Regions from separate parts of the Maridesulfovibrio pacificus genome, predicted to be linked through region 1. Evidence: predicted binding sites of a transcription regulator. Region 1 holds the regulator's gene; each other region holds the start of a gene.
What was found. Region 1 encodes sigma-54, which starts transcription at its own class of promoters, with help from an activator protein. Its sites were predicted from a motif close to CTGGCACGGNNNNTGCTT; they were not measured.

Region 1 (10,592 bases):
AAGGCGGAAGTTAAGCGTGGCAGCGAACTTGCTGCCATGGAAGAAGCCATGGATGAAATGCTGATGGCTCCCGTTAAAACTAAAACCATGTATGCTACAGCTGTGCTTAATGTTCGTTCCGAACCTGATGCCAAGTCTTTGATTGTAGATAAGCTTGAGCTTGGAGAAGCTGTGAGCGTGGGGCAGGGGGAAGGAAAATGGTATCCTGTTTTCAAGCCGGGTAAGGATAATGAACTGAAGCGTGTCGGCTATGTTTTCGGTACTTATCTTAAGGCGGAAGCTCCGGTCATGGAAAAAGAAAAACCTAGCAAGAAGCGCAAGCCCGGTGGACCGGACGAAGTGCCCATCAAGATTACGTCTACCAAGATGACTTTCAGTGAAAATCGCAACCGGATTACTTTTTCCGGTAAAGTTAAGGTTGTGCGCCTTGATGTGACTCTTACTTCTGACACTTTGACCGCTCATTTGCGTCCTGAAGGTGATTCTCTTTCCGATACTCAGGACAAGATTAAGAAGATCGTGGCTGCCGGTAACGTAAAAGTAGTCATGAAGAAACGCAAAGGGCATTGCGACAAGCTGACCTATGTGGTGGGTGATTCAATCATTTATATGAATGGTAATGCAGAACTGCAGGATGGTCCCAACCTTATTCAGGGTGATGAAATTAAATTTTATCTGAAGGATAACCGAGCAGAGGTTGTTGGCGGTAATAAGCCTATCGAAGCCATTTTCTATACCCCTAAAAATGTTTCCCCTTAGGTCATTAAAGGAATTTTATGTCTGCAATTATCGCCAAAAAACTGGTTAAGAACTACGGACCCAAAGAGGTTGTCCGTGGAATCGGTTTGACCGTGCGTGAGGGTGAGGTTGTGGGGTTGCTTGGTCCGAACGGAGCCGGTAAGACCACAACATTTTATATGCTCGTAGGTGTTGTTAAACCCACGTCCGGGGATGTTTATTTTAATAAGCAGCAGATTACCCGATTGCCTTTGCATGAGCGGGCCCGCTTGGGACTAAGCTATCTTCCGCAGGAAAGTTCAATTTTCAAAAAGCTTTCCGTGCGTAAGAATCTTGAGATAATTATTGAGCATACGGGCCTTTCCGGTAAGGATGTGCCGAAAAGGGCGGACGAGCTGTTGGATCAGCTTGGCATTCTCCGTCTTGCCGACCAGAAGGCAATGTACCTTTCAGGTGGTGAACGTCGCAGGCTTGAGATCGCCCGCGCCATGATTAATAACCCCAAGTTTATTCTGCTTGATGAACCGTTTGCGGGTATTGACCCAATCGCGGTAATTGATATTCAGGATATTATTTCCACGCTTAAGGATATGGGGCTTGGGATTTTAATTTCCGACCATAACGTTCGCGAGACTCTTTCTATCTGTGATCGTGCTTACCTTGTTTATGAGGGCAGAGTGATTTTGAATGGTTCACCTGAGAACATCGTGAAAAACACCAAGGCCCGCAGACTTTATCTGGGTGATAGTTTCAGTCTTTAGCTTTGCGTGCTGAGAATTGATTTTTTACAAGCCGGAACTCTAATGAGTTTCGGCTTTTTTTTGGTAAAGTTTGATGAATTTTGTCTTTGTCGATTTACAGTCGGGCAGAACATTGGTACACTTTTTTCATATGCATTTCTATTTTATAAAAAATCCTTAAATTTCAGACAAATCAGAGGTCTTTGTTGCATCTTGCAATGGGATGTGGCATAGTTGAATCAAGCTCGGATTAAAAGAATGAAAAAAAAGTTTAGTCCAGTATATAGTGTAACAATAAATCTGAATCTGAAAATACACGAATCAATTTACAAGGTGGCCTGAATATATGGGGTTGGAACTTAGACAACAATTAAAGCTTACTCAACAGCTGGTAATGACTCCTCAGCTGCAGCAGGCGATCAAGTTGTTGCAGCTTTCCCGATTGGAGTTGGTGGATACCGTCCACCAGGAACTCATGGAGAATCCTATCCTTGAAGAAGCTGAAGCTCAGGAGCGTACAGACTCTCCCGATGCGGATGCAGGCACCGCTACTGCCGAAGAAGCACAAATTTCCAAGGAAGCCGAGTGGGAGAACTATCTCGGTGAATTTTCCAGTACATCAAAGCAGTCCTCTTCCCGCGAGTCGGAATCATATGAAGAAGGAACTTCTTTTGAAGCACGCCTGACCAAGTCGGCATCCCTTGATGGCCATCTGCATTGGCAGATGACTCTTTCCGATTTTACTGAGAAGGATATTGCCATAGGTGAATGTCTTATTGGTAATTTAAGTTCGGGAGGTTTTTTGCGGATAGACTTGGAAGAAGTCTGTGAAACATGCTATGCTGAAATCGAAGATGTAGAAAAGGTATTGCATCGCATTCAGCGATTCGATCCGGTAGGCGTGGCGGCAAGGACTCCGCAGGAATGTCTGCTTATCCAGCTGGAAGCATTGAAGCTTGACGATGATCCAATTCTGGTTTCGCTGGTCCGGGATCATTTGGATGATCTTGAAAAGAAGCGCTACAAGCCTCTGGCAAGAAAGTTCAAGCTCAGTATGGAGGATTTAAAGAGTTATCTGGACTTGATGCAGACACTTGATCCGCTGCCCGGAGCAAGTTTTTCAAGTGGAGACTCTTTCTATGTCAGCCCTGATGCTTATGTTTATGAATATGACGGTGATTTTGTCATAGTTCTGAACGAAGACGGTCTTCCGAAATTGCAAATGAATGCATTTTATGTGGAGACTCTTGAATCAACCAAGGGAGATGACAAGGAATATTTTCAGGACAAGATGCGTTCCGCTCAATGGCTGATGAAGAGCCTGTATCAGCGGCAACGTACCTTATATAAGGTTCTTGAATCCATAGTGAGATTCCAGCGAGAGTTTTTCGCCCACGGTGTCACCAAGTTAAAACCGCTTATTCTTAAGGAGGTTGCGGAAGACATCGAGATGCATGAATCCACTGTGAGCCGAATCACTACTAATAAGTATGTTTCTACTCCGCATGGGATTTATGAACTTAAATTTTTCTTTAATAGTGCGCTCGGTCTGGATGACGGTTCTCAGGTCGGTTCCGAGTCCGTCAAGGCGACGATCAAGAAATTGATCGGTGAAGAAGACGGAAAGAAACCCCTCAGCGATGAAAAGATAGCTGAGATTCTCAAAGAGAAACTGGAAGTCAACATAGCCAGAAGGACCGTAGCCAAGTATAGGACTGCAATGGGGATTCTCTCCTCTTCCAAGAGGAAAAAAGTATTCTAATGTAGTCCGGAGAAATCAACGCATATTCACCCTTTACTAAGGAGGCTCTTTATGAACGTAGCATTTACTTTTAAGAACTTCGACGCATCCGAACATCTTAAGGAATATGCAAACAGCCGTTTCTCCAAGTTGGTAAAGTACGTAAGCAATCCTGACAACACTGATATGCAGGTGAATCTGTCAGTAGATAAGTTCAGGCATGTTGCGGAAGTTGTTTTCAGCTCTGATCATCTTCATGTTTCAGCTTACGAAGTGTCCGAGGACATGTATTCCACCGTGGATATGGTTCTGGACAAGCTTGAAGCCCAGCTTCGCCGCGCAAACGAAAAGATGAGAAGCCATAGGCGTAAGGAGTCAGCTCCTGCCCGAATGGATATTCTCAGCTATGGAGAGGAAGAGTATAGGGAACCTGTGATTGTGGAGTCTGACTCCTTTGTTCCCAAGCCTATGAGTGTCGATGAAGCCGCAGAGCAGCTTCAGACTCTCGACCACGAATTCCTCGTATTCCGCAACGCGGATAATGAAGCCATAAACGTAATTTATCGCCGCAATAATGGCGACTTCGGTTTAATTGACCCAGGATACTAACTGATGAATATAACTGATAATCTGGCAAAGGACCTTGTAATTCATGAACTGCAGGCCTCTGATAAGAGTGAAGTTCTGAAAGAAATGGTTTCCACCCTAAAGGACGCAGGTCTGGAAGTGGATGTGGAAAATGCCCTTAAGGTCCTTAATGATCGCGAAAAACTTGGAACAACCGGAATCGGGGATGGCATAGCCATCCCCCACGGTAAACTGGAATGTCTTGAAGAGATTGTCGTGGTGGTCGGCCGATCCAGCGAGGGAGTCGACTTCGAATCTCTGGACATGCAGCCATGTAAGATATTCTTTATGGTACTGGCCCCCGAACAGGGGGCCGGTGCTCATTTGAAGGTTTTGGCACAGATTTCCCGGCAACTTAAAGATGAAGCATTTCGGCAGGCATTTATAGAGACAGATGACAAGCAGGAGCTGCTTAAGCTCCTCGGTCTCAGCTAGAATCGACATTTTTCAAATTAACAAATCAGATTAGCAATGAACTTGGGTCATTGCTAATTTTGTTTGTAGGCTATTGCGCAAGGAGGATATTGAGGTGGTCGATGTAGATTCCTTTCCTGTGATTGTTGTGAGCGGTCTTTCCGGAGCCGGTAAATCTACCGTTCTAAGGGTCTTTGAGGATCTGCGTTTTTTTTGTGTGGACGGATTGCCTGCGAGCATGCTTCCGCGCCTGGTTGAGCTGTTCAATACTCGTGACAATGCATATCGCGGTCTGGTGCTGGGTATGGATTTACGTCAGCTTGAGTTCAGTGTTGACTGGGAGGCCACACGCGAAGAATTAACCTCCAAGGGGTATCGCCCAAGCATTCTTTACCTTGAAGCCCGCTTGCCGGAGCTTGTGCGCAGGTACGCTACTACACGTCGTCTGCATCCTCTTGAGTCCCGAGATATCGGCTTAGAGCAGGCTCTTGAGAAAGAAAGGGAAATCCTTGGCGAAGTGCGCCAGCAGGCCGATCTGGTTATTGATACCACCACCTATTCTATTCACGATCTGCGCCGCCGTATTCAGGAAAAATGGGCAGAGCTTAGTGAAAAGACTCGCGGACTGCGCGTACATGTTATGTCTTTCGGTTTTAAGCATGACGTGCCTACCGCTGCCGATATGGTTATGGACCTGAGATTTCTTCCCAATCCATATTTCGAAGAAGAGCTCCGCCCACTTTCCGGTCAGGATAAAGCTATTTCAGATTATGTTTTAGGTACTGAACCGGGCTCTATTTTTATTGAGAAATATCTCGATTTCCTTCAATATGTCCTTCCTCTTTACGAGGAGGAGGGAAGATACAGGCTGACTATCGCTTTAGGCTGCACTGGAGGACGGCATCGTTCCGTTGCCACAGCAGAAAGGGTATTTGCAACTCTTAAAGATAATGGTTATTCTGTTTCTCTTGAACATAAGCACATTCATTTGAAATAGTTTTTTGTAGAATATATCGGGAATTTAGATGGGCATAGAATCTAGTAAAAACGGAATTGTTCTTGTTACCCATGGTAACTTCGGACAGGCGCTTATTGAAGCGGGTGAACTTATTGTCGGTCCTCAGGAGGGAGTGCTCTCCCTTAGTGTCGATGTCTCTCAGGGCATCGATGCGGCGGTGGACTCATTGAAGAGCAATATTGCCGAAGTGAAAAACGGGAACGGAGTTCTCATCCTTACCGATATGTTTGGTGGAACACCCACTAACCTCAGTCTTTCCCTGCTGCAGGGGGATGATATTGAGGTTGTGACCGGGGTCAGCCTGCCCATGCTTCTGAAAGCTTTTCAGATGCGTAACGAGTCTTTGCAGAAGATGGCCGAAGAGGTCAGCAAAGCAGCGGCGAAAGGCATTGTCATTGCCGGTGAAATGCTGCGAAAACGAACTTCCAAAGGGTAACCATGATGTGGGTGAGAATTGATAACCGTCTTGTTCATGGGCAGATTATTGAAACATGGCTACCGTACACCCACGCAAAACATATAATCGTGGTTAACGATGCTGTTGCCCGGGATGATTTGCAGCAGCAGATCATGTCGCTGGCGATTCCGCAATCGGTGAGCTGCTCTTTTTGTTCGGTAGATGATTTAAACGATACGATTCCTGCTCTTAACAACGGTAACGGCAGTACTATCATTCTGTTTTCATCCTGTGCCGATGTGCGTAGGGCCCTGGATTCCGGTTTCATTTTCAGTTCGGTTAATATCGGCAACATTCATTACGGTCCCGGTAAAAAACAGATTTCCCCCAGCGTGGCTTTAAGTTCGGATGATGAATCCTGTCTTCATTATTTTAGAGGACAGGGTATAGAACTGGATTTCCGCTGCGTTCCTAATGATCCTGTACAGGTGAGGTTCTCATGAGTCTGTTTCAAGGATTAGCTTTATCCTTTCCCGTCTGGGTTGCATTGATCGGTTTTTTTTTGCGATTTTTTCGCTTTTCCGCTTTACGATAAATCCCGGACTTCTTGAACGGCCGCTCGTGGTAGGTGCTCTTTGGGGTGCTGTTACCGGAGATGTGGCTACCAGTCTTAAGATTGCCGTCTTTTTTGAGCTATTCTGGTTGGATAATATCCCGGCCGGAACCTATATACCTCCTCATATTTTAGCACCTACATTTGCCGCGCTTGCATTGACCACTTCTTTTGCGTTTACAGAAGCACGACAGGTTATGGTCATTCTGCTTGCTTGTTTGCCTTTGGCACGCATCGGTGCGTGGATGGATTCTTCACTAAGGCAGTGGCATAATAGGGGGCATAATAAGCTTATCGGCTGGGCTCGCAAGGGAAAAGCTGGCGATCAACTCCCGCAAAAGCTGGTTTTTCGATCTATTTTAAGAACTTTTGTCACTTCTTGGCTTTTTTTCTGGACAAGCACCATAATCCTTCATTATATCCTTTGTATATTTTTTCACAAATGGGGACCGCTGGTCGCCGGTGTGGATATGAAATGGTCTTTTCTATGGATTGCAGCAAGTCTTGGAGGCCTACTGGCCCTCAGACTGCGGAAAGCCTATGCCACTTTTGTCTTCGGAGTGGTTTTGTTCGGCTTTTTTATCCTTGCCGGGATTATATAGGCTTGGCAGAGAAAAAAGATTGTGATAGAAGACACAAGCTCAATTAGCTACCATATTTCTTAGGAGGAAATCATTATGGCTATTATCGCAGTAGGACACAAAAACCCCGATACCGATACCATTGCATCCGCAATCGCAATTGCTGACCTCTGGTCCAAAGTAAAAGAAGAAACCAAAGCTGTTGCACAGGGCGAAATCGCTCCTGAAACCGCTTTTGTTCTGGAAAAATTCGGTTGCGCTGCTCCCGAAGTAATGACCGACGCTACCGATCAGAAAGTTATCCTTGTTGACCACTCTGACCTCGCTCAGTCCATGGACAACCTTGATAAGGGTGAAGTTGTAGCAGTAGTTGACCACCACAAACTTGGTGATGTTACTACCCCCAACCCCCTCGAAATGTGGGTATGGCCCGTAGGCTGCACCGGTACCGTTATCAACGCAATGTACAAATTCTACAACGTAGAAGTTCCCAAAAACATTGCTGGCGTACTTCTCTGTGCTATCCTCTCCGACACCGTTATGTTCAAGTCCGTAACCTGCACCGAAGCTGACAAAGAAGCTGTTGCAGAACTCGCAAAGATCGCTGGTGTTGAAGACGTTATGGCTCTCGGAATGGAAATGTTCAACGTGAAGTCTGCTGTTGCAGGTGCTTCCATGAACGAACTGATCTTCCGTGACTACAAAGATTTTGATATGTCCGGCAACAAAGTTGGCATCGGCCAGCTCGAAGTTGTTGACCTGTCCGTATTCAACGACATCAAAGATGACCTCTACGCTGAACTTGAAAAAGTTAAAGCTGACGGCCGTCACAGCTGTTTCCTGCTGCTTACCGACATCATGAAAGAAGGTTCCGAAATGCTCATCGTTTCCGATGATCCTTCCGTTGTTGAAAAAGCATTCGGCGTTGCTCCCGAAGGTACCAAAGTATACCTCGAAGGCGTAATGTCCCGCAAAAAGCAGGTTGTACCTAACTTCGAGAAAGCTTTCTCCGCATAAGTTAAGTATACATCGCTTCTGTAAGTCCGGCGGGTTTAGTCCTGCCGGACTTTTTTTATTTGTTCAGCAGCATCCTTGTTAAGGTTGATTTCCCGCATTAATTTTTTTACGGTTCCTAATCTTATCTAACTGCCTATGGGCATTAAATATGGGGTCTTATGAAAATTACTCTGCTTTGTTATGCTACTTTTGCTGTAAAAAGCCCCGAAAATTCTGAGGCATATCCAATCTCCGAAGGTGAAACGGTTTCAGATGTTCTTGAAAGGGTCGGGATTCCAATTGAAGAGGTAAAGATCGTTTTTATTAACGGTAAGTCCTCCAAGTTTGATGCTGCTCTTAAGGATGGAGATCGAGTAGGTGTTTTTCCTGCTGTCGGTGGAGGCTGATTTGTTTCCAATGGTGAGACTGCGTATGTCATTTATTGTGCGGGCACTGATTTTAAATCTTTTTCTGACCGCTGTTTTGGCGTCATCCGTTGGTGCGGCAACCATTAACGGTAAAAATTGGTATAACGAAACTCCAGGCGCATATGCAATGCAGATCTGGGATGTAGAGCCGGATGTCTCTATCAAGAGTGTAAAATTTAAGAACGGTGAAAGTGCGTTGTGGTCATGGAAATACATGGATGACACAAAGCAATCCGTGATTATGAACGGCCCCAAAGCTTCCGGAGTTAATGCAATAAGACCGGACTTCCTGCATACTTCTCCATATAAAAAGTACGATTTTTCAGTTGAATGGGCCGAACTAAGTCAGGGAAACACTCTTACCGGGACCAATTTTTATATCAATAAAAGTTGGAAATATACCAAAGGGGATATTTCTTATGTCCCTACCCCAATTCCAGGAGCAGTTCTGTCGTTTGCCGGAGGCCTTTCTATACTGGCTTTTCTGCGGCGTAAGTTCTGCCGCTAATAGATTTTTTATGGCGGCTGTATTCTAATAAAAATCAATGTAAAATTTATTATATTGATAATCTATTGGGCTCGTGGTATCGGCATATCCGTTCAGGAAAATTAAATACTCCTGAAGGAGGAAATTATGGGCAGTAGATGCCTTTTGAAGTCGAAAATTCACAGAGCAACCATCACCGACGCTAACGTCGATTATGAAGGTTCTATTTCAATTGATGTGGACCTGCTTGAAAAAGCAGGAATCCTTCCCTACGAACGAGTTGATGTTCTGAATGTCGATAACGGGGAAAGACTTACCACCTACGCTATTGAAGGCGGTCCGGGTGAGTTTTGTTTGAACGGCGCAGCTGCCCATAAGGGCGCAGCCGGGCAGAAGATTATTATCTGTACCTACACGTGGCTGGATGAAGATGAGCTCGGGCTCCATAAGCCTAAGGTTGTCCTTCTCGGCGACGGGAACAAGGTTAAGAAAGCTTAATAGCTCTATTAAAAAGGCGCGGTAAACCGCGCCTTTTTTTATTCCCATATATTATGTATAGAGAAGGCATCAAAAGGGAGGATTGAATGAGAAAAAGATTTCTAGTGGTGTGTTGCAGTTTGATTTTGGCGTCAGGCTGTGCTCCGGTGGTTAAGACTCAGTCTATACCCGTTTCGACAAATCCCATGGGCGCCACAGTCTACGCTGATGGTAAAGTTGTCTGCACTTCTCCTTGCACAGTCGATCTTCCACGCAATGCCGATCATATACTCACGTTGAAGAAAGATCAGTATCGGCAGCAGGATGTAATTATCAAACGTGTTTATCAGCAGGAAAAGGTCATGATGAAGGCCGTTTCCCAGGGAATGCAGTCTTCGTCTATGGCCGTTGGTAGTGGAGGGGATAAGACGGCATGGGGAGTGATGCAGGGTGTTAACTCCATTGATTCACAGGAAGAGACCGGAGATGCATATATTCTGACTCCCTCTGCTGTCTCTGTCCGTCTCGCGCCTTTAACAGCCCAAGCTCAATATGAAATGACCGGGTCAACTGCACCGAACATTCAGAGTCTCACACCTACTGACCGAGCCCAGATCAGTTATATACTGGAAAGCATGAAGTCCGGGACAGACTTCAATTGGACGAATGCGCAGACTGGTATCAAGTATGCTGTGAAGGTGGGGACTGTTCTGCCCGGATATGATGCACCGACTCGTTCATTTATTTTAAAGATGATTTCGCACGGGCAAAAATCTACCTATGATGCCAAAGCTAGCAGAGTAGGTGGCGGCAAGTGGGACATCCTTGGTAATGGAGCATCCACATCAATGATTACCGATGACGGTAGCGGGGTTGAAACTTCACAACCCGCTACAATGAACTCTGATACCTTTTTAAAGGATGCAGTTAAGGCCGGTGCTATGGCTGCCCCGACTATACATGGTGGCGTAACAGCTAAAGGCGGATCTTCCAGTGAAGGATGGGATGGCAATACTTACACAAAGAAGTCTTCGTCGACTAAAGTGAAGGCTGGCGTGAGTGTTAATCCAGCACAAGCGGTGGAAGTCCTTGATATGATCACTAGCGATCAGAAGTAGTCTGTAAGGGATAAAGATATACATGAGGGCAGAGCAGAGTCTCTGTCCTTTTTTATTGGAGAAATACTCAATTTTGATGTAGCCCGCATCATTAAGCCATCCTTGTAAACAAACCCTCGAATATATCATAAATAACTAAAAAACCTATTGACGCAGAGCTAAGTATTCCATAGAAAGTTTTTCTCGACGCAGCAACGGCTGGAAGTCACAAGCTCGT
Region 2 (10,592 bases), 1.1 Mb from region 1:
CATTTCTTTTAAGCTAATGCCCCGCTCAGGATCTTTTTTTACTGCGTCATAAGCAGGACCAACCTGACTTTTCAGCCAATTATCTACAGCTCTGTCGCGAGCCAATAGTGCTCGCAGACCGTCACGAATAACTTCACTCTCAGAAGCATATTCACCAGACGAGACTTTTTCTTTAACTGCCTTTGCCATCTCAAGGGGTAAAGTTATGCTCATTTGCTTGGTTGAACGCATAAAATGAACCTCCAAATTTTGTGTAGGATTTAATCCTACTGAACAATTTTAATATGGACAAGAGAATAAAAAAGAGCCGCAACATCAACCGATGTTGCGGCTCTTTTCTTAATAAATTTCAGAATCCCCTACTCCACAAACGCCACACTTTTCAAAAGTGTCCGCTCACCAAAGAACTCTTCCAGCCTTTCGCGCTCGGATTCGAGAATACGGATTTCGGATAATCCGACTTCCTCTTTGACACCGCCATAAATTTTCAAGGCCTGGTCGATGAAACCGGATTCCACGAAGCAGACGTTCATGGCATATGATCGGTCATTCCACTTCATGCGGATTTTAATGATAGGGTTTCGGGTCTCGTGATCTGTAACCAAGTTACCGGTACGCACCAAGGTATCACGCACGTTTTTGGGCAGCATGACCCCGAAACGGCTCAAGTTTTCGGAAAATGCAGGCTCGAAGGCCACGTAATAATAGGGGTCCACCTTTAACGCGATGGATTTGCCCGGAATATTCAGGATAAAAGGATTTTCAGCAAAGGCTTTTCCCAGCCCTTTCTGCAAGCGATCAATGCGATCTTTATAATCTTGTAAGGACATTGGTGTAATCCCCCTTTAATTGAGTTATTACACCAAGTTTAACAGCTAATCAAACTAGTTTATTCCTTACTTCAATTCATTCTTCATGCGAATGTAAGTTTCCTCGTCAATCTCGCCGGAAGCGTAACGCTTCTTCAAAATATCCTGAGCGGAGGGCGCACTGGTGCCGGTATCCGGCTTACGAAACATGCGCACAGTAAAATAAATAATCAACCCGATTACTACGAGCTGTAATATACCGCCAAAATGAAAAGGCATCCAGCCACTCATACCACTCATGCCATATCCGGCACCATGACCGAATCCTGAACCGCTACACCAACTGCTTAATGCACTGATAAATTCCATGTCCTTACCTCATTCTTTTAATTTTACTAAGCTAAAAGCATAACTCATGCCATGAGATATAAGTAGTAAATATAACACATTACAATTTCAACATCTGACAAATGTGCATTTCGCTTCACAAATGAACAACAAGATTTTGCACAAAGACTGTTCAAAAGCAGATTATGACCCGCCAAACAGGGCATGATATGCAAAAAACATAATACAAACAAAAGCAAGAAGCTCATTCAGTGTAAACATTATATTTCCCCCACAACTATTTCAGATAATCGTAAGGTCTGTCATCCATCACATTAATCCCATAGCGTTTCTTCTTAACGTAGAAAGCCGTGGAAAATTCGGATGTATCCGCTGATTTGCGAAGAGAACGAAACGCAGCCCAGATGACGATAACTGCAAAAATTAACTGCATAGCCAGAATCCAAAAGACGGCTCCTGCCATCCCATCAGAAAAAAGCACGCCTAAAACATCAACTGCAACATCATATAATTCCATTCTAAACCTCGCGATTTTTGTAAATAGAATTACATACTGCATGCCAGAAACAAAAAAATGTTTAATCAGCACTGATTAGAGAAGCACTTAAGACTCTGTTAATTTTAACTTAATATAAATAAATGCAAAAACTTGCACGACTTGGATAACCTGTGTGCAACACATCCCTTCGCTTTTGTGCAAAACAAAACCCCGCAACACTATTAGTGCTGCGGGGTTTGAGTTGAATACGATATTAAACAATTCTAATCATTGAAAGCCTGTTTCATAAGATGCTTGCCGAGTCCGCCCAGATCTTTAGGAGTGTAGCCGAACACATCCTGCCAGTTTTCGGTAGATTCCATACAGAAGTAAAGCTGCTTACCCATACCATGCTTGCGCAGGCGGTCTACGATAAACTTGAACTGACGCAGACGCAGGGGCCGCAGCAGTCGCATCTTGTTATCATTACCGGTGATGAACTCATCGAATATGTAAGTTGTTTCCGGGAAGTTCTGCTCAATGATCGGCTTGAGGTGCGGCATATGCCTGAATGAGCCTAGGCTGAAATATGCAATCTGCTCAGGCTTCACGTAATCGAAAATCATATCGATGATTTCAGCATAGCCTTCACGCCAGCCGTCGAAACGGATAATGGGATCAAAATGCAGGCAGACCCTGAAACCGGCATCTGCACAGGTGCGGGCGGCTTCAAGACGCTCTTTGAGAGTTGATACACCAAACTCCTCATGCTCATTAACAAACGGAGCATTGAGGGACCAAGCCGGAAGCAGACGGTCGGTTCGCTTGACCACGTCCATCCATGAAAGATCGATGATCTTGGACTTAAGCTCCAAACAGACGTTGGGATAATCGCCAAGAAATTCTACCAGATCGCGGCTGTATCCGGTGACCGCTTCAAGGGCGAGGGAATCAGTGAATTCCCCGGTACCGACACGGTAACAGGTTGAAATATCCGCAGAAAAAGCCTTGCCCAGCTCATCGAACAGATCATTCTGGTTGGCCCAGACTTTAAGCACATTGTCCTGAAAGTAAGCCTGCAAAATACAGTAAGAGCAAGCCATAGGACAGCCCTCACCGATATGAATGATCCGGTATCCGCAGCAATGGTAGTAACGGGTGCCGGGACAAAACCGCAAAAATTTACCCTTGTACTCTTTAAGATACAGGGACTGCTTTCCACCCAGTTCCCCATGCGGGAAATTCTCCGGGTCCACAACCTCTACCGGGAGGTCGGGCATGCGTGAAAGCACCCGCTCTGTAAGCGGAACCTTCTGCATGCTGCGATCAATATATATTTTTTCTATTCCCTTTAAATGGTCGGGAAGTACTAAATCATTGCTCATTTTTTAAATCCGCTACTTGTCTCTACCAAGTTCGAAAAGCTCTTCCCAGCCACTAAATTTAGCGATGGACTCAAGGTCAGCCATAGCCTTTTCCATCATCTCAAGACTCTTGAAACGAGTCTGGATCATGACTTCCCCGGTCTCGAAACTGCCAACTGGTTCAACCCGCCATTTGGTTCCGGCACAAATTTCTGAAACGATCTTGTTGTGAACCTTTTCCAGCTCGCTAAGCTTGGGATAACGCAGTTCCTTTGCAGCCTTGCAGAAACGGGTAACCGCATCCTTGGGCGATTCACTCTCTCTCGCAGCTTCAAATGCAGGAACGGAAATCAATTCTACAATGGATTTGTTCTCGCGACGTGAAGTCTCGTAGAGCCAAGTAAGAAAGTTAACCGCATTGGAACGGGACCAACTCAGCTTCTCAAAAAAACTAATCAACGCGGCGCGGTCAGCTTCATCAAGCTTAATAAGCACTGAAACCGCTGCCAAAGGGATATGCCCGAGCTTGAGCAACTCATCATATTCCGGTTCAAGTTCCATCCAATCAAGCCAGAATTTCATGTCCCTTGATTTAGGCTTAATGCCAAGCAGAGGGGCAACTGTTTTGGGAAGCTCAGCCGCATCCATACGTGCGGCAAAAAAGCGCACTGCCGCCAACTTAACCGATTCGTCTGTTAAACGCGCGCTATTTTCTTCAAGATGTAGCACCGCTTTTGAGGTTTCATCAGCTGCATCTATATAACGCACCAAAACATCCATTCCAAGCTTTGAAGCGGCAGCAACCCTTGACCTGCCTGCAACAAGCAGGGTTCTGCCGGATTCTTCGACTGCCAGCACCGGAACGAGCTGTCCGTGCTTTTTCAACGATGGAATAAGTTTTTCAACCGGGGATTCAGGGTGCAGAAGCCATGGACCGGAACAGTCAATATCAGCCGGTGAAAGGCTGCAAACACTGGGATTACTCAATTTATCTAACCTCCGAAAAACGGAATAAGGTCGTGCTCAATTATTGTTTATGCACGATATTTAATTAATTATCTACGCTTGACATGTTAGCTGGGCTATACCTATAGGGATTATTAGGAAGAATTATAAGTTGCACCTTTAGACCTGTACTGGCCGGGTCGTCAGGTCCCGGCTGTGAACATTCAGAGAAACGGAGTTGTTGAATGTCTGAAGCTTTACAAAACCAAAGGACTTTTGCACTTGTGGGCCACGGCGGTTGTGGCAAAACCTCTACCGCCGAGATGATTCTTTTTAATGCCGGTGTGATCGACAGACTCGGTAAGATTGAGGAAGGCACCACCGCCCTCGATACCGAACCTGAAGAAATTAAACGCCGCGGTTCCATCCAGTCCGGTTTCGCCGGGTACAAGTGGGACAAAAATGACCACTTTCTGATCGACACTCCGGGTGATGCAAACTTTTGCGGAGACCTGCCCTACTCTCTAGCCGCGTCCGACGGCGTTGTCTTTACCATTGACGCCGTGGACGGAGTCAAGCCCCTTTCGCGCAAAGCATGGGCAGCAGTTGAAAAAGCAAACCTCCCCACTGTTATTTTCATCAATAAGATGGACCGAGACCGTGCAGACTTCGATTCTGCATTCGATAGCCTAAACTCTTCCCTCGGCATCAGCCCCGTACTGCTGCATTATCCAATCGGAATCAAGGAAAATTTCAAGGGCGTAGTGGATATGCTCTCCGGTCAGGCCTATCTGTTCGAAGAGAACGGAAAGGTTACCAAGGGAGATATCCCCGCCGATATCGCAGACGAAGTAGAAGTCCTGCGTGAAACCATGATCGAAAACATCGCGGAAAGTGATGAAGATCTCATGGAAAAATACCTCGAAGAAGGCGAACTCACTCCCGAAGAAGTCGCAAAAGGCCTCACCGCAGGTGTTAAAAACCGCAGCCTGTTCCCGGTATGCGTTGGTTCCGCACTGGAAAATAAAGGTGGCTCCTTCCTGCTGGATATGATCCAGACCTATCTGCCCTCCCCGCTTGACCATCCCGAATGGCAGGGTGAAGACGGTACAACCCGTGAATCTTCCGCAGACGGCCCTGTTGCCTGCTTTGTATTCAAAACCATTGCCGACCCCTTTGCCGGACAGCTTACCGTCTGCCGCGTTCTCTCCGGAACAGTCAGCGGCGACCAGACCCTGACCAACACCAATACCGGCGCCAAGGAAAGAATGGGCAATATCCAGCTAATGGTAGGCAAGGACCAAAAGCCCCTCAAAAATCCTGCTGGCCCCGGCGCAATCATCACTCTTGCCAAGCTCAAGGAAACCTTTACCGGCGATACTCTCTGCGATGACCACAACAAGTTTACCCTCGAAAAACCGCAGCTGGCTCCGCAGCTGATCACCTTCGCCCTTTCTCCGGCGGAAAAAGGCGATGAGGACAAGGTCTTTCAAGCTATCCAGAAGCTGCTTGCTGAAGACGTTAACCTCAGCCTTTCCCGCGATGGGGAAACCGGCGACATCCTGCTTTCCGGTATGGGTCAGAACCATATTGAAATCTCCGTTGAGAAAGCAAAGCGCCGCTACAAGGCTGAAATCGTTCTTAACGCACCCAAGGTTCCCTACCGTGAAACCATCAAAGGTTTTGCCGAAGTTCAGGGACGTTTCAAGAAGCAGTCAGGCGGACGCGGTCAGTTCGGTGACTGCTGGATCAAGCTCGAGCCTCAGACCAAGGGTAACGGCTATGAATTCGTCAACAGCATTGTCGGTGGTGTAATTCCGAAACAGTACATCCCCGCAGTAGACAAAGGTGTTCAGGAAGCAGCCCAGAAGGGTTTCCTTTCCGGGTCCCCGATCATCGATTTCAAAGTAACCCTTTACGATGGCTCCTACCATTCCGTTGACTCCTCGGAAATGGCGTTCAAGGTTGCCGGATCCATGGCCTTTAAAAAGGCATGCGAAAAAGCCGGGGTTGCCCTGCTTGAGCCACTTATGAACGTTGTGGTTGAAGTTCCTGATGAATTCATGGGTGACATCATCGGTGACCTTTCCTCCCGCCGCGGTAAGGTGCTCGGCTCCGACTCCACCGCAGGCGTAACCGAGGTCAAGGCCCACGTGCCCATGTCCGAAATTCTCAAGTACGCACCGGATCTGCGCTCCATGACCGGTGGTCAGGGAACTTTCACCATGGAAATGTCCCATTACGAAGAATGCCCCCCGCCGATCGCGGACAAGGTCATCGAAGAATACAATGCGGGTAAGGACGAATAAACCTGCATCTATTTACTATGGTTGAACTACTTAGGCCGGGACATGTGTCCCGGCCTTTTATATTGCCTAACTACAGTTCTAGACTTATAACAATAATACACATATGTAAGTTCAACTAATGGAGGACAGAATGGAAAATATGGAACTCGTTTTAAATGCAGTTAGCGTGTATCAAGCTCAAACCGAGCAAGTCGGCAAAATATGGGACTACTTCAGCGTTGTATCGCTTACAGTCGTCGGAATAATATTAAAAAGCGACAAGGCCGTACGTACTATGAAGGAGCCACTAGTAATTATTGGGGCCTACCTTATTTTTTGCATTAACAACCATCTAGCATTATTGAAATACCATGAACAATTGAATCAGTTAGGCTCACTTGTAGCTACTCTAAAAATAGAGGCCGGAGCTAAGCTGACCGCTTTTGGGGTTCAAGACCTTCGCTGGATTCAACAATCACATATCCTATTTATAATAGCTGTTTGCGCAGGGTCACTACTCACGGCATGGATCAGGATTAAAAAGAACGCAAAAAAATCTGTCCCCCACGCTTCAAATTAAATTGTATCCAACGCACCCTCTCCCTTGGATTAAACTGCAAATAAATGCTAATGTGGTCGCAATCGTAAAATTCCGAACTCACGCAAACGGGAGATAAAAACCATGAGTGATGAAAAGAAATGTCCAGTAACAGGGCGCTCTTCAAGTCAGGTAGCCGGGAGCGGCACATCAAACAAAGACTGGTGGCCCAACCAGCTTAACCTGAACATCCTGCATCAGCATTCAGCAAAATCTGACCCCATGGATAAAGAATTCAACTATGCTGAAAAATTCAAAAAGCTTGATCTTGAAGCCCTCAAAAAAGACCTATTCGAACTGATGACCGATTCGCAGGATTGGTGGCCTGCCGACTACGGGCATTACGGCCCATTATTCATCCGCATGGCATGGCACAGTGCCGGAACCTACCGCATCGGTGACGGGCGCGGTGGAGCCGGATCAGGCAGCCAGCGCCTAGCCCCGCTTAACAGCTGGCCGGACAACGTAAATCTTGATAAAGCCCGCAGGCTGCTCTGGCCCATCAAGAAAAAATACGGACGCAAAATTTCATGGGCCGACCTGATGGTCTTTGCCGGAACCTGCGCAATCGAATCCATGGGACTGAAGCCTTTCGGATTCGCTGGAGGCCGCGAAGATATCTGGGAACCGGAAGAAGACATTTACTGGGGCGATGAAGACACATGGCTCGGCGACACCCGCTACTCAGGTGACCGTAAACTTGATAACCCATTGGCAGCAGTTCAGATGGGATTGATCTATGTGAACCCCGAAGGTCCTAACGGCGACCCCAATGCCGTGGCTTCAGGCAAGGATGTACGCGAAACATTTGCCCGCATGGCCATGAACGATGAAGAAACCGTGGCTCTCGTTGCCGGAGGACATACTTTCGGTAAATGCCACGGAGCCGGAGACGCAGCGAATGTAGGCCCGGACCCCGAAGGAGCACCGATTGAACAGCAGGGATTGGGCTGGAAAAGCAAATTCGGCAGCGGCAAGGGTGGCGATACCATCTCCAGCGGCATAGAAGGCGCATGGACCCCGACCCCCATCAAGTGGGACAACAGCTATTTTGATACCCTGTTCGGATACGAATGGAATCTTGAGAAAAGTCCTGCCGGGGCATGGCAGTGGCATCCATCCGACCCGGAAGCTAAAAAGACTGTACCGGATGCACACGATCCATCCAAGACTCATCCTCCAATGATGACTACCGCCGACCTTTCCTTGCGCATGGACCCGATATACGCGCCCATTGCCAAACGTTTTCATAAAAACCCTGAAGAATTTGCGGACGCCTTTGCACGGGCATGGTTCAAGCTGACGCACCGCGACATGGGACCGCGCTCACGTTATCTGGGGTCTATGGTCCCCGATGAAGAACTCATCTGGCAGGACCCGGTGCCCGCAGTCGATCACGAACTGATAGACAACACTGATATTGCAGATTTGAAAGCTAAAATTCTGGCATCAGGATTATCCGTTTCGAAGCTGGTATCCGCAGCTTGGGCATCCGCTTCCACTTATCGTGACTCCGACAAACGCGGAGGTTCCAACGGTGCGCGAATCCGCCTTGCGCCGCAAAAAGACTGGTACGTAAACCAGCCGTTACAACTGCCGGAACTGCTGAACAAACTTGAAGAAATCCAACAGGAATTCAACAGCCAATCCGGAAATAAAAAAGTATCTCTCGCCGACCTGATCATACTGGGCGGCTGCGCGGCAGTTGAACAAGGTGCAAAGAACGCAGGATTTGATGTAACCGTGCCTTTCACTCCGGGGCGTACCGATGCTTCACAAGAACAGACCGATGTACATTCATTTTCTGTGCTGGAACCTGCGGCTGACGGCTTCCGCAACTTCCAGAAAATAAAATACTCAGTTACCGCGGAAGAACTTCTGGTAGACAAAGCCCAGCTCATGACCCTGACCGCACCAGAAATGACCGTACTCGTCGGCGGGATGCGTGTTTTAGATGCAAACTTTGATGGATCAAAACACGGCGTATTCACAGATAAACCGGGAAGCCTAAACAATGACTTCTTCAACAACCTGCTCGATATGGATATTGTATGGACACCTACTTCCGAAGATGCAGAACTGTTTGAAGGACGAGACCGCGAAAGCTGTAAGTTAAAGTGGAGCGCAACCCGCATTGACCTTATCTTCGGAGCCAATTCACAGCTCCGGGCCATTGCCGAAGTGTATGGCTGTGATGATTCAGAAGAGAAATTTGTAACCGATTTCATCTCCGCATGGGATAAGGTTATGAATCTAGGCCTTTTTTGATTTAACTTAATTAACGACTACAAAAAGGGACGTTTCATTATTTTGGAACGTCGCTTTTTTACCATATGCCCCAAAGGCGTTATTTTCATTATTTTCCCTTTCCCCTTGTCCAGCGGGAAAAATTAAACTACTTAATGGGTGGTTTATTTGTTATTAGTTAATGATTGGTCGGCTGAATTCAGAAATCCGCGGCCTTCAATATATTTTCCAGCAAAACAGTTTAACCCATAATTACTACTATCGTGAGCTTACTTAGAACCTTATTTTTTTATCTTGTTTTTTTCCCGGCCACTATCTTCTTTTCCATCGTGGCTATTATTGGGCGCACCCAGAAATCCAGCCACTGGTGTGAGCGGAACTGGGGTAAACTTGTTGTCTGGCTCTGCGCGAGCACAAACCGTGTGGACTTAAGCGCCCTTGATGAAAATGAAACTTATGTTTTCATGGTAAACCACCAGAGCTTTTATGACATCCCCCTGCTCTTCAAATATCTTGCACCTTGGCAATTCAAATTCGTAGCGAAAAAGCAACTTTTCGATTTCCCGGTTTTCGGACACGCGATGACCGCGGGAAAACACATATCTATTGACCGCGAAAACCGCAGACAGGGAATGCGCGACATCCAGAACGCCATTGACACTGCCAATAGCGGCCTTTCCCCGCTCATCTTTCCGGAAGGAACCCGCAACCCCGCTCCGGAAAAGGACGGTCTCATGGAATTTAAAACAGGCGGAATGGTCCTGGCCCTTAAGTGCCAGAAACCCATCGCTCCGGTGGTTATGTACGGCGTTAACAGGGTCTGCAAAAAACACAGCCTGTGGATGAATCCTTTTCAGGAAATAAAAATCAAAGCCCTGCCGCCCATTGATATTTCAGAATACAAAGTCCGTGACCGCGTCAAACTCAAAGAACAGCTCGAAGAAGTAATGGGCGCAGCCTACGCGGAGCTGAGAGATGAGTGATCCTCAGCTTACAGTCTGTCCGCTCGGGGGCCTTGGCGAAATCGGTCTGAATTGTATGATGCTCAGCACTGCTGAAACTGCTGTGGTAGTCGACTGCGGTCTGATTTTTCCTGACGATGCTCTTTTCGGCGTGGACATAGCAATTCCCCGCTTTGATCATATCCTGACCATGAAGGATACCCTGAAAGGTATCGTGCTCACTCACGGACATGAAGACCATATCGGAGCCCTGCCGTGGCTGCTTCCTTATATAGATGTACCTGTCTACGGCTCAAAGTTCACCCTCGGACTGGTGGAAAACAAACTTCGCGAACATAATCTTGAGGACTATGTTGACCTGCGCGTGGTAAACCCGCATGACCGAATACAACTGGGCGACATGGCATTCAATTTCTTCCCTGTATGCCACTCCATTATTGAAGGCTACGCTCTGGGAATTGAAACACCTGTAGGCCGGGTAATCCATACTGGTGATTTCAAGATTGACCGCAATCCGCTGGATGGTCACGCAACAGACCTTGAAGCCATTGCA
Region 3 (10,592 bases), 200 kb from region 1:
TGAACTCCTTGGCCTTTCTGATTTCCTCAGTCAGACTGGAATTAAATTCTCCAGCAAGAATTTCCTGTTCATGATCGAAAAAGACTCCACACGAACTTTCCACCAAAGCATTAATGGTGCAGGCCCGCAGATATTCCACCTGTTCTTTCTTGCCGGGAATGCGGTCAACTCGATCAATGATATCCGCTTTATTTTCAAGGATATCCAAGAAAATGCTGCGTAGTTCATCGAAAGAAATCAGATCAAGACGGTGCCCGTCTTCAATATCAATGACGTGATAGCAAATGTCATCCGCAGCCTCTACCAGATAGGCAAAAGGATGACGTACCCATTTTTTATCTTCCAGTTCAATCAACCCAAGATGCTCGGCAACCTCAGCGTAAATGTCAGCTTCACTGGCGAAAACGCCAAACTTCTTCTTATCCTTGATATGCCCGGAGACATAAGGATACTTGGTAAAAGCGGCCAAGGTTGCACAAGTCAGTTGCATACCCCCTTTACTGTATGGTCGCTGCAAGGCGAGGATATTACGCAATCCCTGCGCATTACCCTCAAACCAGATGAAATCATTTCGCTGTTCTGCATCAACCATTGAGCAAAGCTCTGAACCAATTTCGGAAGATTGGAACCAATCCCGGATAACATCCTCACCGGAATGTCCGAAAGGCGGGTTGCCGATATCATGAGCAAGGCAGGCTGTAGCCACCACTGTTCCCGGTTCAGAGGAAATCAGATCAAGGTCGGGATATTTTTCCACCAGCCGACTGCCGACCATATTACCGAGAGAACGGCCCACGGAGGAAGTCTCAAGACTGTGGGTCAATCTGGTTCGCACATAATCACTGCGCGAAAGCGGAAACACCTGTGTCTTGTCCTGCAATCTTCTGAAAGCCGATGAAAAAATTATGCGGTCAAAATCGCGCTGAAATTCACTGCGGTCCTTATCTGCGTAGTCTGATTTTTCTTTTCCGATTCTCTGCTTGCTTAATAACTTATTCCACTTCATTTACATTTTATCCTTTGACTACTCATCAAAATATTTTTTCTTTATCCGATCCAAAGTTCCATCCACACGCATTGCCTCAAGGGCAGCGTCAAATCTATCACGCAGACGCCCCAATTTGCGTTTTCTGGAAAAAGCAACATAAACAGCACTTATATTGACAGGAGGACCCAGCCTTCGAATCTGTCCCGCTACTCCCATTTTATGCATGGTATTTAAGGAGGAAAAAGTATCACCTACATAGATATCAAATCGGCCTCGAATAAGCTTAGCTATATTCATTTCCGGTGAAACGCCTACTTCAACCTGTGATTCAGAAACTTCGTTTTTAAAGAAGGAATCTACTTCCTTCCCATAACTGTACCCACTAACCACTCCGAAAGAGCAATTCCTAAGTTGATTTAAATCACCGTTAAAAACAAGGGGAGAGTCTTTGCGCACAAAAAAAGAAATCTTCTCTGCGCGCACAGGTTCACTGAAAAACATTTTTTCAACACGTTCAGGGCGCCTGAATATACCAAAAACCCCATCGGTTTCCCCGGCCATCCCCATTTTCAATGCCCGTGACCATGGGATAAGCTCAATATCCAGATCTTCACCCATGCGGCGGAAACATTCTTCTATGACTTCAATATCGTAGCCTTTAAAGGAACCATTCTGAGTATATGAATACGGCTCATACTCCAAGGAAACCAAAGAATAACCTTCCGCCCAGCCTGCTACGCTTACAAGTAAAACGCAAACAAACAAGGCGGCTAATAGTGCGCTATTTTTAAATGTCTTAGGAGTCATAGACTATTATTACCCTAAACCTACTCCCGATACAATGGATGTACTAAAGCGCGCAAAAACTGCCTACCCCCGATAAGAAAACAGAAACTTCAAAATACTGCGCACCCGGTCAGAAAATATTTTCTCGCCAAGCAATTTTCCGGCAACCTTCTTATTCATCTCCGCGAGAGTCGGATAGGGATGAATAGCCCCGGCAAGCGTTGCAAGCCCCACCTTACCGTTCACAGCAGCCACCCACTCAGAAAGCAACTCTCCTGCATGAACCGCAGCAATCTGGCAACCGATGGGCTTCTCTTTTTCATTGAGCAGCAACTTGATCCGGCCCCGTCCCTCACCTTCTGCAAGGGCACGGTCACTGGATGAAAATTCTTCAATTACCGTCTTATACTTAACGCCCTCCTCCCGGGCTGCCTTTTCATTCATACCCACACTGGCAAGTTCCGGGTCGGTATAAGTACACCACGGCAGCCATGTGTAATCAGCCTTGCGCGGGATTTTAAAGACTGCATTTGAAACGACTATTCCGCCTTCATATCCTGCGGCATGGGTGAAAAGATGCTGACCAGTCACATCGCCGGCAGCATAGATATGTGGAACAGAGGTACGCATGCGGGCATCCACCACAACTGATCCACGCTCAGTATCTATACCTATATCCTCAAGCCCCATCCCGGAAGTATTGGACCTGCGCCCCATGGCGACCAATAACTGCGAACCGGTAACGGTCAATTTTTCCCCACCTGATTCCAGCAGGACTTCAACTCCTTCATCGCTGTTCCTGACCTCATGGACCGTTGACCCAAGAATGAAACGCACCCCATCCTCAGCCATACCTTCCATGACGTAACTCGCCATATCCTCATCTTCCCGGCTGAGAATCTGATTGCTGCGCTGGATCACCGTGACTTTACTGCCCAACCGTTGAAACGACTGAGCCATTTCCACGGCTATGGGACCACCACCGAGAACAACTAATGATTCAGGGAGTTCCTGTAAGGTAAATATATCTACATTGGTCAGGTACGGAACTTCATCAAGCCCTTTGATAGGCGGCGCTGAGGGAGAAGAACCTGTTGCAAGCACCCACGAACGGGCCGAGACACTGCTCCCGTTTAAGGAAACCGCGTGAGAATCTACAAAACATGCTTTCCCGAAACGGACTTCAACGCCCAAAGAATTGAACCGTTCCACGGAATCATGGACCTGAATAGTGTCGATGACCTCGCTGATGCGCTTGGCAACCTGTGCGAAATCCACCGGGGGCAGCTCAACTTCGGGCAGGCCGAAATCCCCCGCATGTCCCATGAGATGACGGACTCTGGCACTACGGATCAAAGTTTTGCTGGGAACGCAGCCATAGTGCAGGCAATCCCCTCCCAGCTTATCTTCCTTATCGATCAGCAGGACCTTCACGCCAAGCTGTGCGGCCCCGGCAGCAATGGTCAGTCCGGCAGCTCCACCGCCAATGATGCCTAGGTCGTAATCATACCTTGCCATACTCTCTCCACTTTAAATATGCAGCACACCGCGTAAGGCAGCTCCGTAAAGCCCGCTCTCCTGATTGTCATTTAAAAAGACTGGAATCTGTTTCAAAAGATCACCCATGGAACTGGAATCGAGAAATTCTTCCATAAACACAGGCTGATCAACCACAAAAGGATTCTTAGCCACAATGCCTCCGGCAATGTACAACCCTCCGGTGGCGCAAACAGTAATGGCATAATTACGGCAGCAGCGGGCAGTAAAACGAGAATACCATTCAAGAGTCTTACCGCCCTGCTTCATCTTCTCGGCAACCTGCTTCGGTTCAAGATCTTCCCCGGTAAGGTAAAGGTGCAGCATGTTCAAGCCGCGTCCGGTGAGCACTTCATCACCGCAGCAATAAGAAATCTTACGTTTATCCATAACAAATCTACAAAAATCCAGCTCGTCTGCTGTCTGGCAGGGGAAGCTGATATGCCCGCCCTCGGACGGAACAGGAACATACCCCAGTTCGGAAACTGGAACAGGAACCAAAGCGCAATGCCCCAGTCCGGTACCGGCACCGATTACTCCCACCGTACCAATTGGTGAGATCTCGACATCATGGATGATCCGGCACCCCTCCACCGCCGGGGTGCGACAGGCATAGGCCTGAGCGGCAAAATCGTTGATCAGCACGGCAGCGTTGAAACCGTACTTTTTATAACCGCCCCGAAAATCCACATCCCAATCAACATTGGTAACATTGCAATAAACACCGCCAATCACCGGACCGGCCACGGCTATAACCGTGACATCAAAATCTGACGGCGAATACGGAAAATCACTCGCTGCCAACATTTTCATGAGATGATCAAAACTGCGTGCTTCAACACTAGAGAGCCAGACTGTTTCCTTCATGACCAGCTTATGGCCCGGACCGGACTCAAATGCGGCAAACCTGCTGTTTGTGCCTCCAATATCAACGGCAAGAACAAGTCCCATTATAGCAATCCCCTGCTCTGAAAATTAATTATCTTTTCCCGATAAACTGACCGAAATTCTAATACATTCATAGAAATAAATAAATGAGATTGATTCACTGCTCTTTATCTTGTCAAAATCCGGACACAGAAAAACCCGGTACGGACTGTTCCCTTTCGGGACGCCGTACCGGGATATTATTCAATTATGTTTGGAGATCTGATCTATACGCCTATGAAGCCTTAGCTTTCACTAAAGGGACTTCATGCAGAATCTTGTCCTTGGACTTCTTCTCCTCCCGGCGCATCTTGATATACTTGCGGGTTATATTCCTGAGAGCTTCAGCCTTCTCTTCGCGGTCATCCACAACTAGAAAAGCTGCAAGTTTTCTTTCCAGTTTGTAAGGATTCTGTTCATTTTTAATAGCAATTACGCCATCAAGTATCATCTTCTGGTTAATCAGTTCGTTACGGGTCCGGCAGCGTACTGTCTCAGCCATAGGGGCAAAGATCATGTTACTGAAGATTACGCCATAGAGGGTTGAAATAAAGGCAACCGGAATATGTTTAAGAATCATTGCCGGATTATCGATGCCCATAAGCAGGCCGATCAAACCGATTACTGAACCAGCAACACCGAAGGCAGGGGCAAAACGGGCCATGGACTGAAATACACGCTCGGATTCCCCGCGGCGCATATTGAAAAATGACATTTCAGTCTTCAGGCAATCCTTGATTTCATCTTCCTCAAAATTATCTACCAACAGCATGAGCGCATGGCGCAAGAAAGAAATCGTAGTTTTTTCGCCCGCTTTTTCAAGGGAAAGCATACCGTCCATCTTGGACCGGACACTCAGGTCAAGCAGGGTCTCAACAATCTCCTCATGGGTAGCCAGACGGCTGGAATAAGTATCCTGCACCACCCGGAATGCTTCACGAAGTTGCTCTACCGGATAGCTGAGCAGAACCGCAACAGCCAAACCAGAAAGGACAATGGCAAGGGCCGCGGCGTTCCAGTAGAGGGCAATTCCACCGCTAAGCCAGAAGCTACCGGCAAAGATGGACGAGGCGACGATGACACCGATTAAATTCTTTTTATTCATTACAGACCTCCTTACTGGGCATTGACGTCAGTATTAATAACCACGATCTCAACTCTGCGGTTGTTGCCTTCCACCTTGCCCATATCTCCGGGCAGTTCAGGGGCAACCCCGCCGCGTCCGCTGACTATAATGCGAACCGGATCGATTGATTTTGTATTGATCAGATATTCTGCAACCTTGGCGGCGCGTCTTGCGGAAAGCTCGAAAGCGTTCTGCGCGCCCACTTTAGCAGCATCAGAAGAGTCAGTATGACCTATAATATGAATGGCATGCTTGCTGGTCTTGAGAACCTCGGCAACTTCAGCAAGATATTGACGGGTCTTATCTTCAAAAACATTCTGTCCAGAAGCGAAAAAGGCGTTACCGCGCATGACGATTTTAAGTTCGCCATCTTCTTCTTTCATGCTCACGGCACCGTCATCGCTGCGGTACAACACATCTTCGGGAGTCATGATAACTCTGGCGGAACTGGACATGGCATCACGGTGAAATGAAATCATTTCAATCAAACCGTCAGCAGGATTCATTGCAACCTCTGACTGGGCGTTACCTTCGAAAATGACCTTTATATTTTCCTTCGATTGACTGTAGATAAACAGCACTACGAAAAGAACGAACATAACCATCATCAGGTCAGACCACGGAACAGCCCAGCCATTCATGCCGGAAGTGTCCGTATCTCCTGAATTAAACTCCAAAAGGTCAAGTTCACATTTCATTTCATCTAATTTCATACCATGCTCCATCGTCTGATGAGTTCGGGATAGCCCCGTGGTTCTCTTTCGATTCATGAAGCAAGGGTAATGCCAATCTCCGTAACAGTGTATATTACAGGGGCTAAGAAAGACTATTTTTACTTAAGGAAAGGATAAAAATTGAAAAAGTCAAAAATAGGACATAAACGGATGATCCGAAAAAAAAGACGCTCACCGTACTCGGCAAGCGTCATTCAATTCATCTGCTATACTGGAAAAATGCTACAGGTCGATACACAACCCGTCCTGAGCCATGATAATTTTATCCGGCCTGAACTCGGCAAGCTGTGAAAATTCAATGGTATCATCCAGAAACTTCTGGAGCTGGAAATCATCCCGCACCGGTTCCTGATGAAAAAGGCAAAGAGTTTTAACCTTAGCCATACCGGAAAGCTCAACCGCAATGATGTTGTTGGAATGTCCCCAGTCTTCTTTGATGGAATTAGCCTCGGCAAAAGAATACTGGGCGTCCATGATCAAAAGATCAGCTTCCTTAAAGAACTCGACAAACCCCTTATCAGCGAGGGCTGTTGCACTCTTGTGCTCACAATCAGTTGAATAGACAGCGGACTTGCCGTCTTTTTCAAAACGATATCCGAAGGAACCGCCCGGATGGTATTGGGCTTTAACCTCAATATCTACCCCGGCGAGTTGAAATTTCTGCCCGGTCTTTAAGCGAACGAACTCAAATTCTGCAGCCAGGTTATCAAAATGAACCGGAAAACAAGGTTCACTTTGCTGATTACGCAGAACTTTTTCAATACTAGGATGCCCGCCGTAGAATGTTATTTTATTACCGGGAATGTAAGCGGGGACAAAGAAAGGAAAGCCCTGAACATGGTCCCAATGCAGGTGGGACATGAGAATATGAAAATGCGCTCCCGGTGCACCATGACGGTCAGCCATAATCTTGTTGCCCAGATCACGCAATCCGGTTCCGCAATCGCAAATGATATATTCATCGCCCTGCCCTTCAATCTGGATGCAGGGGGTATTGGTTCCATAGGAACCTCGAACAGGAAAAGGGAGCTCATTGTCAATAAACAGGTCAAGATCCGTAGTTGAATCGATTCCCTTTTCAACTGCGATCTCAAGTGCGGCCTTGACTTTAGCTCTGGCTCTTTCGGCATTGAATGTGGCAGACAGGGAACCGCGCGCTCCCCAGATGCATACCTTCATTAATTACTCCTGCTCAAAAATTTATTAATTATTACATCCAGAAGCACAAAAGAGCAACAAAAGTGTATAAAAAATAACATGATCCCGACCAAGAGCATTCACATTTAATCATTTTCAAATTATCAACCAAAAGTATCAATTACTAAAAAGGAATCATCATGAGCATATATAAAACTGTAAAACCGCTGACACTTGGATCAGGCTCTCCGCGCCGCAAGGATCTGTTGCAATCAGCAGGACTGGAATTCGAGATTAAACCAGCAACATGTGAAGAGCCAACCCCGACCCCCGGTCAGGCTCCGGAAGACTACGCCATAAAAATGGCTGAACTGAAAGCCATAAACGTAGCTGAAAACAATCCCGGAACATACATACTCGGTTCTGATACCATAGTAGTCCGTGACCGCGACATCCTCGGCAAGCCCGTAAACCGTGAAGAAGCCTACGAGATGGTGAAGTCCCTTTGCGGACGTAAGCACAAGGTAATAAGCGGCTGCGCAATTATTTCCCCTGAAGGTGAGGAACTGAGCTATGCAGTCTCAACTGAAGTTGAATTCATAGATTTCAACGAAGCGGCAGTACGCGCCTACGCTGCCACCGGAGAACCGGACGACAAAGCAGGAGCATACGCCATTCAAGGACAAGGAGCATTTCTGGTCAAAGGAATCAGCGGATCATACACCAATGTTGTCGGACTGCCTCTTGCTCGCGTGATTGAAAGCTTGATGGATTGGGGTGTGGTTGTTGCGGGAGATGGATAAAGATGAAACCGGTATCTAATATTATCAGCACAGGACTCCGACATTGCTACACTGCGTCTGGCGAGCAGATTCCGTGTGATGGTAGTGGGCAGGATGCAGAGTACGGCATAGGAATCGTCACGGAAGGCAACCGCTTCGACGAACAAGAGAACTTAGTCCATGACAAGCTGACAGGTCTGACTTGGCTTAAACAGGCGGACGTCTTCACTTACCCGCTGGCATGGGACGAGACCCTTGATGCTGTTACCCAGCTAAATAAAGATAAATTTCTGGGATATAGTGATTGGCGACTGCCAAATAGAAGGGAATTGCGCAGCCTTATTTCGCACGGAGATAAAAAGCCGGCTTTGCAAAAAGATCATCCTTTTCGAAATTTATTTCTTGGCTGGTATTGGACTTCTACGACCTCTGCCCTTGCTCCGGCTTATGCTTGGCGGGTCCACTTTGAGGGCGGGCGGATGTTTTATGGCAACAAGAAAGATCCAAGTATGGGCTGGCCTGTAAGAGGGGAAAGCTCCATTCTGGCGCAAACAGGACAAAAGAACTGCTTTAATGTCACAGGGGACAGGATCAAGAGTGAAGGCTCATTTCAGGATGGCGCCTTACAGATGGGAAAGGCATGGCCCGATCCTCGGTTTAAGCTCACCTCGTATGGCGTGTTGGATATGATGACGGGGTTGATTTGGGCCAAAGAGGCAGATCTTGCCGGATTGGTCGACTGGCAGGGAGCATTGGATAGGATCAAAGACCTGAACATTAATTCTCAGTTAACTTGGCGCCTGCCCAACATTAATGAATTGGAATCTCTGATTGACGCATCACAGGCCAACCCCGCCCTTCCGGTCGGGCACCCGTTTGAGAATACAAACGAGGCATACTGGTCCTCGACCACGAGTTTCTTCGAAACGGACTGGGCTTATGCGTTATACTTGCACAAAGGGGCTGTGGGTGTAGGTTTCAAAGAAAAAACAGAATTCTATAGCTGGCCTGTAGCGGGGCCATTATGAGTAAACGCGGAGCAAACTTCTTTCATTTAAAAGCTCGATGAATTGGGGTGTTATTGCGGGAGAGGGTAAAAAACATACATTCGTGATGTTTTACTGCTGTGGTTCCTCTTGACCCAACTTAATTTAGCAGTCACACTGGCGAACCTATTTATATATAAGGATATGAGGAGGCTAGATCGTGAATCTGCAAGACACCCCGACCCTGAAAAATGCGCTGGCACTTAGTGCCGAGAAATATAGAGACCGCCCCGCAGTCTGCTTTGTGGGCGAAGCCCCTATAACCTACGGCGAATTCAAAAAGCTAGTGGACGATATTTCCCTGCTGCTCCACAGCCGCAGCATTACCAAAGGTGACAAAGTTGCCATCCTGAGCGAAAACATGCCCAACTGGGGGGCCGCATATCTTGCCATCACCTGCATGGGTGCTATTGCCATTCCGATACTCACCGAATTTCACGAAGGTGCAGTGCATCACATTCTACGCCATTCCGAATCCAAGGCCATCTTTGTTTCCGAACGTCTGCAGCACAAAGTGGATGAGTACGAATCAGACAACCTCCACACCATCATCACTCTCAATGACTTTTCGCTTTCCACAAATGAAGGACTGCGCCAGACTTTCAAGGAAGGCATGGTTCATGCTCGCAAATCTTTTGAACAAGTCAAGGAACAGGTCAAAGAACGAATCAGTAAGGAACTTGAAAAATACACGGATAAGGGCAAGGAATATATGCGTCCGTCTACTGAAATCGACGTTGATGATGTTGCCGCTATCCTATACACCTCCGGCACCACCGGAAGTTCAAAAGGCGTCATTCTCACGCACCGCAACATTGTATACAACGCCATTGCAAGTGCCAATATCGTTGACGTCAATACCGAGGACCGCCTAGTTTCAGTCCTGCCGCTGGCGCACACCTTTGAATGCACGCTGGGCATGGTCCTGCCGCTCATTCACGGAGCTTCCATTCATTACCTTCGTAAGCCGCCTACGCCCAAAACACTACTTCCAGCCATGGCCATGGTAAAACCAACCATGCTGCTCATCGTGCCATTGATTATCGAGAAAATTTTTAAGAACCGCGTCCAGCCCAAACTCAAGAGCTCCGGCATCATGCGCAGTGTCATGAAGTTTGGTGCCGCTCGCAAAAAGCTCTATGCGGTTGCCGGTAAAAAGCTCATGGAAGCATTTGGCGGACAGCTTCGTTGCATGCCTATCGGAGGTGCATTCCTGGCCCCGGAAGTCGAGGAATTTCTCGTAGATTCAGGGCTGCCTTATACCGTTGGCTACGGCATGACCGAAACCAGCCCGCTCTGCACCGGTGAGCCATCTAGCTCCACCCGTTTCCGTTCAGTCGGCCGCCTACTTGAAGGTATGGAAATAAAGATAGATAATCCCGACCCCGAAACCGGTGAAGGAGAGATTCTAGTCAAGGGCCCCAACGTTATGCAAGGCTACTACAAAGCACCTAAAGTCACGGAAGAAGTGTTCACAGAAGACGGCTTCCTTCGCACCGGCGACCTCGGTTACATTGATAAAGACGGATA

Region 2: a site for sigma-54 is predicted at 1,214-1,231, ahead of ACNI23_RS02110 (SHOCT domain-containing protein). Genes of this name have one in related genera too.
Region 3: a site for sigma-54 is predicted at 6,135-6,152, ahead of ACNI23_RS07815 (OmpA/MotB family protein). Genes of this name have one in related genera too.

Annotation. Positions count from the first base shown of each region.
Region 1 covers NZ_JBLZNE010000001.1:1,467,941-1,478,532, reverse strand. Annotated here, with positions in the region: gene ACNI23_RS06895 (LptA/OstA family protein) at 1-759, shown strand, start outside; gene lptB (LPS export ABC transporter ATP-binding protein) at 777-1,499, shown strand; gene rpoN (RNA polymerase factor sigma-54) at 1,825-3,240, shown strand; gene hpf (ribosome hibernation-promoting factor, HPF/YfiA family) at 3,292-3,828, shown strand; gene ACNI23_RS06875 (PTS sugar transporter subunit IIA) at 3,832-4,281, shown strand; gene rapZ (RNase adapter RapZ) at 4,376-5,257, shown strand; gene ACNI23_RS06865 (PTS sugar transporter subunit IIA) at 5,286-5,714, shown strand; gene ACNI23_RS06860 (PTS sugar transporter subunit IIB) at 5,717-6,178, shown strand; gene ACNI23_RS06855 (PTS sugar transporter subunit IIC) at 6,192-6,890, shown strand; gene ACNI23_RS06850 (manganese-dependent inorganic pyrophosphatase) at 6,966-7,886, shown strand; gene ACNI23_RS06845 (MoaD/ThiS family protein) at 8,045-8,272, shown strand; gene ACNI23_RS06840 (hypothetical protein) at 8,283-8,801, shown strand; gene panD (aspartate 1-decarboxylase) at 8,928-9,278, shown strand; gene ACNI23_RS06830 (PEGA domain-containing protein) at 9,365-10,375, shown strand.
Region 2 covers NZ_JBLZNE010000001.1:403,014-413,605, reverse strand. Annotated here, with positions in the region: gene ACNI23_RS02120 (ribbon-helix-helix domain-containing protein) at 1-231, opposite strand, end outside; gene ACNI23_RS02115 (hypothetical protein) at 360-830, opposite strand; gene ACNI23_RS02110 (SHOCT domain-containing protein) at 897-1,178, opposite strand; gene ACNI23_RS02105 (hypothetical protein) at 1,435-1,674, opposite strand; gene ACNI23_RS02100 (SPL family radical SAM protein) at 1,920-3,020, opposite strand; gene ACNI23_RS02095 (ParB N-terminal domain-containing protein) at 3,033-3,986, opposite strand; gene fusA (elongation factor G) at 4,190-6,253, shown strand; gene ACNI23_RS02085 (hypothetical protein) at 6,384-6,812, shown strand; gene katG (catalase/peroxidase HPI) at 6,915-9,098, shown strand; gene ACNI23_RS02075 (lysophospholipid acyltransferase family protein) at 9,341-10,060, shown strand; gene ACNI23_RS02070 (ribonuclease J) at 10,053-10,592, shown strand, end outside.
Region 3 covers NZ_JBLZNE010000001.1:1,665,371-1,675,962, forward strand. Annotated here, with positions in the region: gene ACNI23_RS07790 (deoxyguanosinetriphosphate triphosphohydrolase) at 1-1,006, opposite strand, end outside; gene ACNI23_RS07795 (substrate-binding periplasmic protein) at 1,025-1,795, opposite strand; gene ACNI23_RS07800 (dihydrolipoyl dehydrogenase family protein) at 1,859-3,292, opposite strand; gene ACNI23_RS07805 (glucokinase) at 3,305-4,261, opposite strand; gene ACNI23_RS07810 (motility protein A) at 4,473-5,342, opposite strand; gene ACNI23_RS07815 (OmpA/MotB family protein) at 5,354-6,076, opposite strand; gene ACNI23_RS07820 (MBL fold metallo-hydrolase) at 6,320-7,276, opposite strand; gene ACNI23_RS07825 (Maf family protein) at 7,435-8,037, shown strand; gene ACNI23_RS07830 (Lcl C-terminal domain-containing protein) at 8,040-9,044, shown strand; gene ACNI23_RS07835 (AMP-binding protein) at 9,223-10,592, shown strand, end outside.